Regions from separate parts of the Neobacillus sp. D3-1R genome, predicted to be linked through region 2. Evidence: riboswitches for the same ligand, from Rfam matches in the RefSeq annotation. Region 2 holds a riboswitch; each other region holds the start of a gene.
The links. A riboswitch is a leader RNA that binds a small molecule or an ion and turns the genes downstream of it on or off. The one in region 2 is predicted to bind cyclic di-GMP.

Region 1 (3,428 bases), 170 kb from region 2:
GCCCTAAAACATGGTTAAGCGTTAACTCCTGCTGTATCGAAATTCCATTTCGAAGTTCCTTCCTTTGCAGAGCTTTTTTCAAATTCTCCTGTATTTCTAGCCATTCATGCCCATTAGATGGTGAATATCCTAATGCTAAAGTAAAAGCTTCATTTACTTGTACCATTTTTAAATCCTTGTTAAAAGAAGCTGCCGCAAATAAGTTGCTATAAAATAAAGAGTGGTAAAAACTCACTGCCTTTTCTGCGAGTTCACCCACAAGCAAACCATCTAGCTTTTCCTGCTTTTCCAGAGTCATTTATCTCACCTATTTGTTGGCCAATTTTTACAAAATTATATCATAATTAACTTTTTCAAAATACTTATTTATGAAAACAAAACAGTGGTTAATATTACCAATACAATAGGAGTTTGGTCTTATAATACTTTTCAAGAAAAATAATCGCGGATAGATGTGGATAACACTATAAAGCCAAAGGTTATCCACGATTTAGTTGTAGATAACTATTCACAATAGTTGATAAGTTTTTAAAAATTTCAATTTCATTTCATTTATCCTGTGGATAAGAGGAAAATTTATATTTTTTGAAAAGTCAGACTCCAGCAGGAATAAAGTCCTGAATAGAGAATAAATATTTAATCATTCATTGGGACTTAGGAGGATTTTAATGGCGCTTAGGAATTATATTGTGAGGCGAATTTTTCAAGCTATTCCACTATTGTTTATTATTTCCGTTCTTTCTTATTTATTAATGGCCTTAGCCCCCGGGGACGTGTTAGCGTTATTTGAAGACCCCGGTGCTACACATGCAGCAACTATGCTGCAACGGGAACGAGTTCTCGAGAGGCTAGGTTTAGATGTTCCTATCCATATGCAATATTTTAATTGGATCAAAGGGATATTGTTGGATGCTAATTTTGGCTATTCCTTTTTAGATGGCCAGCCTGTTTTCCATAAGATTGTCGAAAGAATTCCAGCTACCCTTTGGCTTACCGGTACGGCTTTAGTTATTTCCTTAATCATTGCCATTCCTATTGGCGTCTATTCGGCTGTAAAACGAAACTCATTTGTTGATTTACTATTTTCCTTTTACTCTTATCTTGGAATTTCTTCACCTGCGTTCTTCGTTGCTCTAATCGGGATTCTCTTTTTCAGCTTAAAATTAGGTTGGGTTCCTGTCAGCGGAATGCGTGAAGTGTATGACCATTTTAGTTTAGTCGATCGAATCAAGCATCTTATCCTGCCTGCCACAGTCCTTTCATTTGGCATGGTTGCAGGAAATACCCGCTTTATCCGTTCTAGTATGTTAGAAGTGATTAATCAAGATTATATCCGTACCGCACGTGCAAAAGGAGTTTCAGAGTTCAAGGTTATTTTTAAACATTCGCTTCGAAATGCTTTGCTACCGATTATCACCATTGTTGCGATGCAATTGCCAATCATTGTGGGCGGAGCCTTTATTATTGAGCAAATTTTTGGATGGCCAGGCCTAGGGCGTCTAGCCATAACCGCTGTATTCATGAGGGATTATCCTCTTATTATGGGAACGACTATGCTAGTGGCGGTAGCCGTGATCATATGTAACTTGTTCGCGGATATTATGTATGCCGTTATAGACCCGAGGATTCGGTTTCAGAAGCGGGAAATGTAATAAAGCGAAGACCATTCATACCAGAGGGAGCACCCTCTCATGAATGGTCTTTTTTAATGACAATATTTGTCGAAAAATTTAGGTAATTCACCTACAAAATTTTACAATATTTTTCATATACAAATATTACTATCATTTTATAGCGACTTTTGTCCTAGATAAAAAGAACTATTATGTAACTTATTAGGTCTTTTCGTAAAACCAGGTAGGGTTTTGAAGTTTTATAGATTACTTCATCTTATTAATTAAGTTAAGGGCAAACTATCTGAAAAGGTAGGACGCAAAGCTATAGGGGCTTAAGTATTATTCATTCATACAATGCCAGCCAGCTGCCAATAGGCGCCCGGAACTTATTATAAAAATAATAACGAAAGGGGGCCGCCGCTTATGTTAAAAACCTTACTCTTTAAATTAAAGAAATTATCAATCATGCACACTTGGAAACTAGATTTTTAATATTTGGACAAGCATCTATTATATTTAAAAATTTAATTTAAAGGGAGATTCATAAAAATGAAATATAAAGTAATAATGTTCTTATTATTTGCTACCATGTTCGTTTTGACTGCTGTTTCTGGATATAAATTAGATTAATCGTTAAGCGTATGAGATTTAGGGTTGGGCCGGGATACTCTCCCGGCTTTTCTTCAAAGGGGGGTATTTATGTTTATCGATAGTTTATTAGTTGGGTTGGTTGTTGGGAAGATCCGTGGGGGAAACTTTAAATCATTTTTAGATATGAGAGTAAAAAATGCTTATTTAATCATATTTGCCTTTTTAACGCAATTTCTCGTTATCTATTTTTATTCCAAAGCACTTCTCTTTGCTGTCACACTCAGTTATTTGATCTTATTTATATTTTCCATCTTTAATCGTCACCTTACAGGGTTAATTTATATTGCGATTGGAATGGCTTTGAATTTAATCGTGATGGTAGCTAATGGCGGAAGAATGCCAGTGGATCCGCATGCGGCAGGCTTGCTTGCACCTGAAGATTTACCTGCCCTTCTTGCCGGTGAATACGGAAAACATATTGCGATTTCAGACCACACGTTGTTTAACTTTTTAGGAGATATCTTTTACCTCCAAGCGCCCTATCCACATCCGATTATTATTAGTCTCGGAGATATTGTGATTAGTATCGGCGTGTTCCTTTTTATCCAAAAAACAATGGTTAAAAAACATATTAATTAGGGTGGTACGATGGACAAGAAAAGCGCAATACCATTAAATATATATTTTGTTTCTTGTATTCTAGGCTATTTATTCTTATTTTTTCATTTTTCATATGATATCAGTCTCCACCTTTGGGTGGTTATCACGACCTTTGCTTTTCTTGCTGCCTTTTTTGACACTAACCCAATCGTCCTCCCTTCTGGGGAAAACATGGCGTTAGTGATGCCGTTATTTTTCACAGTAAGTACCATTTACGGAGAATTCGCCATGCTGGCTGTCGCAGCCTTTATGTGTACCATCCTGTGTATTTCCATTCCGAAGAAGTCCAAATCCCATATCTTTAACTCGGTACAATACTCGATTGCAAGCTTATGCGGATTGAAGGTTTATTTAGCACTTGGCGGAGAAACTGGGGGTCTCGATTTAAGCACAAGCCTCCCTTTTTTAGGCTATAGCGTTGTTTATTTCTGTTTAAACGTTATTCTACTCGTCACCTATTTAGTGATAGCAGGCAGAGGGACAACGAAGGAATTATTGCAGGTGTTTGTGGAGAAAAAGAATGTTTTAACCTATTTTACGATTATGTCATTCGGATTACTG
Region 2 (3,428 bases):
TCTTGAAGCACTTGGAATTGTATTTAAAGATACAGATTCTGCTCTTAAAGAAAATGAAGATCTTTTCCGTGAGCACTGGGCAAAGGTTATTCCGCCGACAGATAATAAATTTTCTGCATTAAACTCAGCTGTTTGGTCTGGTGGCTCGTTTATCTATGTTCCTAAGGGTGTCAAGGTAGAAACGCCATTACAAGCATACTTCCGTATTAACTCTGAAAATATGGGACAATTTGAACGTACGTTAATTATTGTTGATGAAGGTGCACATGTACATTATGTTGAAGGATGTACAGCGCCCGTTTACACAACGAACTCTCTACACAGTGCAGTAGTTGAAATCATCATTAAGAAAGATGCATATTGCCGTTATACAACCATTCAAAACTGGGCAAACAACGTATATAACCTAGTAACGAAGCGTGCGGTTTGTGAAGCAAACGCAACAATGGAATGGATTGACGGAAACATCGGATCTAAATTAACAATGAAATATCCTGCTGTTATTTTAAAAGGAGAAGGCGCACGTGGTATGACACTTTCCATTGCAATCGCAGGTAAAGGTCAGCATCAGGATGCTGGGGCTAAGATGATTCACTTGGCACCAAATACTTCTTCAACGATTGTTTCAAAATCTATATCAAAACATGGCGGTAAGGTAACATATCGTGGAATTGTTCATTTTGGACGTAAAGCAGAAGGTGCTCGTTCAAACATTGAGTGTGATACGTTAATTATGGATAACCAATCCACGTCAGATACGATTCCGTACAATGAAATTTTAAATGACAATATCTCTTTAGAGCATGAAGCAAAAGTATCAAAGGTGTCAGAGGAACAATTATTCTATCTGATGAGCCGTGGTGTTTCTGAACAAGAAGCAACAGAAATGATTGTAATGGGCTTTATTGAACCATTTACAAAAGAACTTCCAATGGAATACGCCGTTGAAATGAACCGCCTAATCAAGTTCGAAATGGAAGGTTCTATCGGATAAAAGTCAATCCGTCTACTTACAAGTAGGCGGATTTTTTTATGGAGCGGAAATCCATAATCCAAGATAACAAAGTCTCCATTCTTTAAAAAAAATGGTAAAATCTACTGACGAAAAATGAGGAAATGTGTCGAAATACCTATTTTTATCATAAAAATATAATAGTAAAATGTAACTAACATTCATGCTTTGTTGTAATAAAGTTAGGCAAACTTATCGAAAGGTAAGGACGCAAAGCTACGGGTCTAAGGTTCGAATGAACGATGATCGCCGGGTTGCCGCAACCTCATTATGTTGACGTAGCTGTTTGCCTTCGGAAGGAGAAGTAAACTTGAATAATAATAAACACCATATCGAGGGAATGATTGAAAATTTTTTTGAATTGCTAAAGGAATATTCTGATACTCCTGAAAACGCTGAAATTTTTATTAATTATATTCGATTATTTCTACGGACAAAATCGGGAACTCCATTACCTACAGTTGAAATGATGTCCCTCATCAAAAAGAAAAAGCCAGAGATTTTTGCCGTTATTCGACAACGTGGAAAATCAGACCTTCTGCTTGAATTCGTAACAGGAATACATATGGATACTGAAAATGCAGAGGATAGAATGAGACAATATCTTTCGAAAATAGCGATCTAATAATCGATACCGTTAAGGCACAAGTCCTAACGGTTTTATTTTTTGTTCATATACTAATTCTTTTAAAAATTATGTTAATATTATTAGGGAAACGAAACTTTAACATTGAATTCAACAAATGGGGGGGAATGGATTGATCTATATTGGTTTAACAGGATGGGGTGATCATGACCAGCTTTATACAGCTGGAACTTCATCACGTGACAAACTAAAAGCCTATGCTTCTCATTTCCCTACTGTGGAAGTAGACACCTCTTTTTATGCGATTCAACCAAAAAGAAATACGGAAAAATGGGTAATGGAAACACCAAAATCGTTTCAATTTGTCGTTAAAGCTTATCAAGGGATGACAGGACATCAAAGAGGTGACATTCCTTTTGATAGCCCAAAAGATATGTTTATGGCTTTTAAGGAATCCATTAACCCTTATATAGAAGCAAAAAAATTAGCAATGGTATTATTCCAGTTTCCTCCTTGGTTTGATTGTAAACGTGAAAATGTAGAATATATAAGGTTTTGTAAAAATGAAATGGGAGATATTCCATGTGCATTAGAATTTCGTCATCAATCCTGGTTTTATCCTAATTATAGGGATAAGACTTTAGAGTTTATGAGAAAGGAAAAATGGATACATAGTATTTGCGATGAACCACAAGCAGGTCTGGGATCAGTACCTATCATCCTTGAAACGACAGATCCTAAAGAAGTTTTAGTTCGATTTCATGGAAGAAACATTCATGGTTGGCAACAGAGAAAAGGAGTTAATTGGCGCGAGGTTAGGTATTTATATCGGTATAATAAAGAAGAGCTGATGGACTGGGTCTCTAAAATCAGAGAATTAGAAAAGATGACCCAAAACTTGTATGTCCTTTTTAATAATAATTCAGGTGGGGACGCTGCCGATAACGCTAAAGAGTTTATGTACTTATTAAATATAGAGTATACCAATCTTGGTCCAAGGCAGCTCGATTTATTTTCATAGAAAATAGTGCAAGGGAAACCTTATATAAAAAGCAGAAAAGTAATGAAATTAAAGGGGAAAATAAAAAATGGAATGGGTTATATTAGTCATAATTGGGTTAGTGGCAAGTTCTCTCGGATCTCTAATTGGTCTTGGTGGGGGGATTATTATTGTTCCTGCCTTATTATATATTGGAACTTACACAGATTTACTTGGTGACATTCCTCCACAAATTGCAGTAGGAACAACATCAATTATTTTAATCGTAACAGGTTTATCATCAACGCTCTCCTATATGAAGCATAAAACGGTTGATTATAAAAGTGGATTTACCTTTTTTGTTGGAAGTGCTCCTGGTGCCATTATTGGGGCATGGGTAAATAAAGCACTTGATGTGCACTCGTTTAACTTATATTTTGGATTTTTTATGATTTTTGTTGGGATATTACTGATCGTAAAAAATAAACTAAAGCCACTTAAGCTCCGCACGGATAAAGGGATTGTTAGAACCTTTACGGATCCAAGCGGTGAGACCCATCAATATGGATTCCAACCTCTTTTAGGTTTTATCGTTTCTTTTGTTGTGGGATTTAGCTCTGGACTATTTGGAATTGGCGGAGGATCATTGATGGTCCCAGCTATGATTCTTATCTTCTTATTTCCTCCACACGTTGCGGTGGCTACATCTATGCTTTTAGTATTCTTATCAGCCCTTGTTAGTTCTGCCACACATATTAGCTTAGGAAATGTTAATTGGTGGTTTGCTTTAGCCTTAGTTCCAGGAGCATGGTTTGGAGCAAAGATTGGTTCATTTTTGAACACGAAGATTA
Region 3 (3,428 bases), 550 kb from region 2:
TTCAGTTGTTCCTTCAGTTGCTGATTGTTCAGATGTTTCTGTCGTACCTTCTGTGTCATCGCCTTCTGTTGCTTCCTCAGTCTTAGGAGCACCCGCTTTTGCTAGGAATTTCTCATTCTGCTTGTTTAGGCCTTTAAGCTTTCTCTCTAGCTTTGCAATCGTCTTTTCGTCGCCACTCTCTTTTGCCGCTTCAATCGCTGCTTCAATTCCACCAATTTGTTGAGCCACTTTTTGCTGCTTCACTTGATGAACATTCACACCAAGCTCCTTCATTGCCCCGCCAAAACCAGACTCATCTAGTAAACTAGCAACCTCTTCAATCGACTTACCACTAATGGTAGCCAAAGAGATAACTTTCGCAATTTCCCCGTATCCAAACTCTTGCTCTCTTAGAGTTTTTACTACTTCTGTATCAAGACCTGCTACAGATTGGGCTACTAAATAAGCTTGGTCTGTTTTCGCAGCTACTTCTTCTTGTTGTTCAGGTTCAAGCTGATCCACTACTTCGTCCGTTACGTCAGTTGTTTCCTCTAACTCACCAGTTAGCTCGTCCTTCACTTCTTCTGATGATTCCGGATCTGTTATCACTTCTGATACCTTTTCTCCCGCTTGGTCAAGAAGGGCTAAATAATCAGTTACGGCCTTTTGAACGTATTCTGTTTTTTCCGCCTCTGTCATCGTTTGTGCTTCGGCTAAACGTTCTTGTGCAAATTGTAAAAGTAGGTCCGCTTCCTTCTCAGGGTCGAATGTTACAAGAAGCTTTAAGTCTTCCATTAAAAGGTCAAATGTGTATAAAAATGAATCTGGTGTAGTACCCGCATCCGTCGTTGGAGTCGTTTCTTCCGTTGTCGTTGTTGTATCTGAAGGTTGTCCTTCTGTAGAAGTTGCTCCGTCTGTTGCTTGGTCATCTGTAGAAGTTGTTGTATCCGTTGAGGTTGTTGCATCTGTGCTAGTCGTTGTATCTGTACTTGTGGATGGATCCGTGCTTGAAGTTACATCTGTACCTGAAGTCGTATCTGTGCTTGTAGTTGCGTCTGTGCTAGTTTGTCCTTCTGTTGCACTTGTTTCCGTAACTGTGCTAGTGTCTGTAGAAGTTCCCGTCTCTGCTGCAAAGGCTTGTGTTCCAACACTAAACGATAATGCCAAAACCGTTGTTACAATGATCTTTTTCATTTCTAGTCCCCCTGGTTTTTAAAATGGTTTTCCAAATTAAAATCCAACAAAAAAAGCTACTCCGAAGACTAGCATAAACCGGTCGATCTTCGGCAGCTGGCTGGCATGGTTATGTTCATAACCGAAGCCCCTTTAGTTTTGCGTCCCTGAATTTCTCCAGGTTTGCCCTTTCGGATTTTAAATTGTTACCTAAATTTTACTCCCCTTCGTATTCCTTGTATATAAAATTCGACAAAGTTTTCAGAAAACAGGCCTTTTTCCCCATTTCAAAATAAGATTTTTTTCAGAATACGGCACTAAATCCCTATTCTTGATATTGATTTTCGATTTATCGGACACGTCATTCTACTTTATCGGACACTTTTTAAAATTTATCGGACAGGTTGACAATGTTTAACGGACACCTCAAAGAGTTTATCGGACACACACTCAATAAAGTAGGGAAACCTTTCTCAAGGCTTCCCCCTTATCAAACCGTACGTGCCCTATTAAGGCATACGGCTTACCAATATGGCGTATTGTTTACAATCTTTGTCAAGAGGATGCATTCCAGGCATTTTGCATCTTTTGGAGTCGGTGAGGAGTATAGTACTTCTCACCTTTTGCTTTTGCTCTTTGAATTCTACTTTGTAATTTCCTTTTGGATTTTCTAGTCGAATCACTTAAATATTGTTCTTCCGTGTATCCATAAGCTTTGTTAAGGTAAAGCCAATATGAGGGAATTAATTTTATTTTGAGAAAGAATGCGTTGTTCCACAATGACTGCATCTTCATCCCCTTCCTTTGAGAGGGATGTTTATGGATGAATGCAACTCGAAGTCTCCTTCTTATATATCCGTCCAACGATTGTAAGGTTCTTCGAACCCATCTTGTGATGCAGTGACTTTTAATCCCTAATTCTTCATTTTCCTTAATAGCTTTTATAATCGAAATATAGTAGTTAACCTTCCCTCTAATGATTGGATTAACACGATTTACCCATTCTTCTTTATTTAAGGTTAATGTTTTACGTGTTTTCTCTTTTATTTTAAAGCGAAAGTCTTTTATGGATTCTTCTTTTGGTGTGACGTGATATACAGGCTTCTTATCTTTCTTTCCTTCTCTCCAATGGTGAAAAGTAAAACCTAGAAAATCGAAGTTATCCTTTTGAAAGTCAACGACTTTCGTCTTCTCCTTGGATATTTCTAATCCCAATTCTGTTAACTTACTTTTTGTTAGAGAGGCTGCTTTCTGTATATCTTCTTTCGACTTTGCAAAAAGAAGAAAATCATCTGCGTATCTTACAAATCTAATCCCATGTAAATCCCATTCCCAATCCATTTCATTAAGGTAAACATTCGCAAGAAGTGGTGAAATCACTCCGCCTTGTGGAGTACCATAGTCAGAATGTATTCTTTTCCCTTCCTCCATATATCCCGCTTTTAGCCATTGTTCAATCATTTTCAGGACCGTACGGTCCGATATGTATTTCTTCAAGACTGAAATGAGCTTTGTATGTGGAATATTGTCAAAGAATCCTTTAATGTCACAATCATAGATATGATTATATCCTTGTTCTATATTCCAAAGGATTATCTGTAATGCTCTCTTTACACCTCGATTTGGACGGTACCCAACTGACCAATTGTGAAACAGTTGGTCTTCAAATTTAGGCTGAAGTACATTAACCACACTCTGTTGCACAACTCTGTCTTCAATAGTCGGTATTCCTAATGGACGTTTCTTACCATCCTTCTTTGGAATATATACTCTTCTGACTGGTAGAGGTTGATATTCTTTGTTTCGAAGCTTGTCTAGGAGAGAGAATATATTTTCCTCTAGTCTAGATTCATAACTTTTAATCGTTTCGCCATCTACTCCGCCCGCACCTTGATTAGCTTTTACTTGTAGAAAACTTTCTGTAAGTTTACGGTCAAATAATAGCTGTCCATAGACGCTATGTAGTTTAAATTTCCACTCTTGATTCATTGCTTATTCCACGTCCTTCCTTGATGTACATTCAAACGGTTTTACCGCAGTAACATGATTGTTGGCATTACATCACATCCATGACTTGGAGCCATAGGTCATTCCCCTTCCGTTCATTCAATGTTATGGTCATTGAACTACTTCCGTACTACGAGAATGTCTGACTTCTCTACCCGTTCTTCGTCACTTCGGAGTATCCTTATAGACTAGAACCCTGCCTGTTCGGTAAGGTAGAGATCTCACGGGGTCATCGCAAATTCCTTCAAAACATACCCTGCACCATCACG
Region 4 (3,428 bases), 370 kb from region 2:
AAAAGCTCAGAGATTATACGCTCTGAGCTTTTTGTTTTAAATGATGCTTATTCCATTACCCGTCCTATGTTTTTACCTGACTCTTTTCTTATTTATTTTTTCTTAACAAGAAACATATATGAAGTCATATAACCTTCTTGATCTTCTCTAAAATCATAGCCTTGAACGTACAATTTGCATTCCTCAGTGTATTTACCTTCGTAAGTTGCTAATTTACTATAAAAAACGATTGGATCCGGTGTCGTTACGTCTACCTTTAATGGAGAACCAACATAAGCCTTGTAAAAAGTAGAATACTTAGTAAACTCTGCATCCAACTGTTCTGCTGTTGGCTTGTTTTTCAGATTCCTATTATCAATATTGATAAGTAGACTATGAAATTGATTATTTTTAAAGCTTAAAACAAATTGTTCATTTTCAGAATAACCCGAAACGTTGGCTGAGTAGGTAAGCTGATAATCAGTAAATTCGAATGGGAGCTCTGTTTCATTTACTAATGTATAATCTTTCATTAGCTGCTTTACCTCATCGACACCCATATCAAATTGTAACTGTGGAAGAATCAGTTTTAAAACGGAATACTCAGCTCTAAAGTTAGGGTTAAGAGCTCTTGAAAAAAATACCGAGAAATGGGCTCTTTTCACTGGATCGTTTGGTTTAAAGGTCTGGTCATCATAAATATCCGTTATTCCATTTGCAGCTAAGGCACTGACATAAGGTAATAAGTCTGTTGATACATCTTTAATTTCTTGCGTGTATGTACCTTTTAACTGATAAGCATTGACCAAAATTTTAGCCATTTCCCCACGAGTTAAATTATCATTAGGTCTGAAAAATTCACCTTTTTCGATAAAACCAGCTTCGACAACGGCTGCAATTTCCTTATAAGCATGATAAGTGGTTTTGACATCCTCAAAATTTGGATTTTCAACGGATGATGTATCTAATTGAAAAGCTCTCTTGAGCATAATCGCAGCTTGTGCTCGTGTAATGGTATTGTTAGGTTTGAATGATCCATCTGGATAGCCGTTAATGATTTGAAAATCTTTAAGATATTCAATTTCTGCAGAAGCCCAAAATTGTTCTTGAACATCGATAAAAGAAGTTTTGGCAAACGCAGATGGAGTTGGAAGTAAGAATGAGACGATGATTCCTAAAATGACAACAATCGAAAGTGACTTTTTCATAATTTCTCCTTTTTGATAATGGGATTTTTTTCAGGTTACTTGAGATTACCTCTTCCCTCCTTTGGGTGTTTAAAAATAAAAAACTCCTCTTTTCAACATAACGTGAAAAAAGGAGTTAGATAGGCCATGCTAACTTGCTTTCAGTTCGGTAATCCAGCCATCATAGCATTTAGCCTTAGATCTGTGACTTTGCGTCCCCAACTTTCATTGGGTTTGCCGTTATCGTTGTAAATAAAAGAAGATTAAGTTTATTTCATTATATAGTTGTCTAACAAAATATGACAATGGTTTTTTATTATCTAAAATAAAACTTTCAAACTGTTTTATGGGGATAGTTTTTATATTTCAAATATATCATTTATATTACAAAACTCTTTTATCCTCAAATATTGGAGTGGTGCGACGTATTCATATAGTAGGTCTGGTAAGCCTACTTTATTCCTTACTTTCATTTATATAAGGAAGGTCCTTTTATGAGTCCTATAGGAATGATCGTACGAAAAGGACTAGCAGGGATTTTGAAGTATTATTTTGTATCGTTTTATTTTCTTATTAATATAGGGTTGGTAAGCCCAAAATTTATTTCCTTCCTTTCTTTTAAGGAAGGACTTTTTTTGTTATTTTTGAAAAAGAAAAACCGAGGACGTTATTCCTCGGTTTCTTCTCTTTACACAAGGTTGAATTATTCTTGTGTAGTAATAGTATCAACAGCTTTTTCTTCAGTTGTTGGTTCTGCTGTAACTTCTTCTGTTACTTCAGCCTTAGCTAATACTGCAGAGTTTGCAGCTGCATGAGTTGTTGCTTGTACGTTAGCTTTTACACTAGCCTGAGCTTTTACTTTGTTAGCTGTAGAAGGATTTACCTCTTCAGTGCTTTCTTCGTCTAAAGCTACAACTTCTTCAGTTGCATCTTCAACAACTACATCTGATGCTTCAACAGTACCTTCTGTAGCTGTCTCTACTTCAGTTGTTGTTTCTACTTCAGTTGTTGCTGTTACTTCTTCTGTTGTTGCTGCTTCTTCTTCTGTTGGTGCTGGTACTCCATCTGATGTTGCAGTTTCTTCATCTGTAGATACTTCAACAGTATTGTCTGCTTGTGTTGTTACTTCAGCCGCTGCATCTGTAGCTTCTACTGCAGCTTCTTCTTCTGTTGGTGCCTCAACTTCTACTTCAGTAGTTCCTTCTGTTACTACTTCAGTCGCATCGTCTGCCTCTACTTCTGGTGTTACTTCAGTTACTGTATCAGTAGTTTGTTCAGTTACTGGTTCTACAGCTACGTCTGTCCCAACTTCTGTTTCAACTTCTGGTGTTACCTCAGGAGCCTCTTCCGTTACAACTTCACTTGCTAATACGGCAGAGTTTGCTGCAGCATGTGCTTTTGCATTTGCACTTGCATGTACACTAGCTTGAGATTTCGCCTTGTTAGCCGCAGATGGATTTATTTTCTCAGCATCGTCCTCTTTTTCTTCAGAAACAGCTGCTTCTTCATCATCTTTTGTTTTTACAACGGCATTTGTATCAAGGTTTACTTTCTTCTCTGAATCAGAATCAGATTCTGAATCTTCGTTGGTAGCTTGATTATCTTCTACTTCTACTGTTGCATCTGTTTCAACATTTGTTGCAGCTTCTACTTCATCAGCTGCTTCTACTTCTTCTGTTTGTGCCACTACATCACCAGCAACTTCCGCTGTTTCTTCGGTTTCGGTAGTTGCTTCTACATCTGCTGCTTGTTCAGTAGTCACTTCTGCTTCAACCGCAGCTTCTTCTGTTGCAGGTTGTTGAGTTGTCGCTTCTTCCTCTACAACTACTGGTTCTTCAGTTTCTACTTTATCCGTAACCACTTCTGCTTTTGTTCCATGAACAGCAGCATTAGGTGCAGCATGTTTTTTTGCTGTTTCACTGGCATGTAAATAAGCCTGTGACTTGCTTACTTTTTCTTCTTTAAGATCTACCGTTACTTCCACTTCATCTTTTGCTTGAACCGTTTCTTCAGTTTGGTTTTTTACGATTGGCTTCGCCTTAACATTTGCTTTTACGCTAATTTCAGTTTTCACATGATTGTTATGTTCAACATTAGCTTTATCAAGACCAGCAGCTTGCGTAAAATGTCCTCCAACTAATACTCCGATTGATAATGCTCCAGCAACAACAAGGGATTTAGCAACTTTATTTGTGTTTAAGTAATGTTTCATGATTTAATTCGCTCCTTTTAGGTTATGTTCCAGCGGCGTTAGCAGCGGTT

Region 1: it holds a riboswitch for cyclic di-GMP, as region 2 does, so the genes downstream of both, ACSBPO_RS19600 (DUF5317 domain-containing protein) here and ACSBPO_RS18790 (hypothetical protein) in region 2, are expected to answer to the same signal.
Region 3: it holds a riboswitch for cyclic di-GMP, as region 2 does, so the genes downstream of both, ACSBPO_RS21040 (DUF5667 domain-containing protein) here and ACSBPO_RS18790 (hypothetical protein) in region 2, are expected to answer to the same signal.
Region 4: it holds a riboswitch for cyclic di-GMP, as region 2 does, so the genes downstream of both, ACSBPO_RS20470 (S-layer homology domain-containing protein) here and ACSBPO_RS18790 (hypothetical protein) in region 2, are expected to answer to the same signal.

The regions. Positions count from the first base shown of each region.
Region 1 covers NZ_CP197471.1:3,822,445-3,825,872, forward strand. Annotated here, with positions in the region: gene ACSBPO_RS19590 (EAL domain-containing protein) at 1-298, opposite strand, end outside; gene ACSBPO_RS19595 (ABC transporter permease) at 669-1,652, shown strand; cyclic di-GMP riboswitch class I at 1,898-1,989, shown strand; gene ACSBPO_RS19600 (DUF5317 domain-containing protein) at 2,316-2,846, shown strand; gene ACSBPO_RS19605 (bifunctional diguanylate cyclase/phosphohydrolase) at 2,856-3,428, shown strand, end outside.
Region 2 covers NZ_CP197471.1:3,650,365-3,653,792, reverse strand. Annotated here, with positions in the region: gene sufB (Fe-S cluster assembly protein SufB) at 1-994, shown strand, start outside; cyclic di-GMP riboswitch class I at 1,188-1,274, shown strand; gene ACSBPO_RS18790 (hypothetical protein) at 1,323-1,637, shown strand; gene ACSBPO_RS18785 (DUF72 domain-containing protein) at 1,771-2,619, shown strand; gene ACSBPO_RS18780 (sulfite exporter TauE/SafE family protein) at 2,687-3,428, shown strand, end outside.
Region 3 covers NZ_CP197471.1:4,197,225-4,200,652, forward strand. Annotated here, with positions in the region: gene ACSBPO_RS21040 (DUF5667 domain-containing protein) at 1-1,173, opposite strand, end outside; cyclic di-GMP riboswitch class I at 1,262-1,350, opposite strand; gene ltrA (group II intron reverse transcriptase/maturase) at 1,708-3,141, opposite strand.
Region 4 covers NZ_CP197471.1:4,021,487-4,024,914, forward strand. Annotated here, with positions in the region: gene ACSBPO_RS20470 (S-layer homology domain-containing protein) at 93-1,187, opposite strand; cyclic di-GMP riboswitch class I at 1,332-1,415, opposite strand; gene ACSBPO_RS20475 (hypothetical protein) at 1,870-3,378, opposite strand; gene ACSBPO_RS20480 (hypothetical protein) at 3,417-3,428, opposite strand, start outside.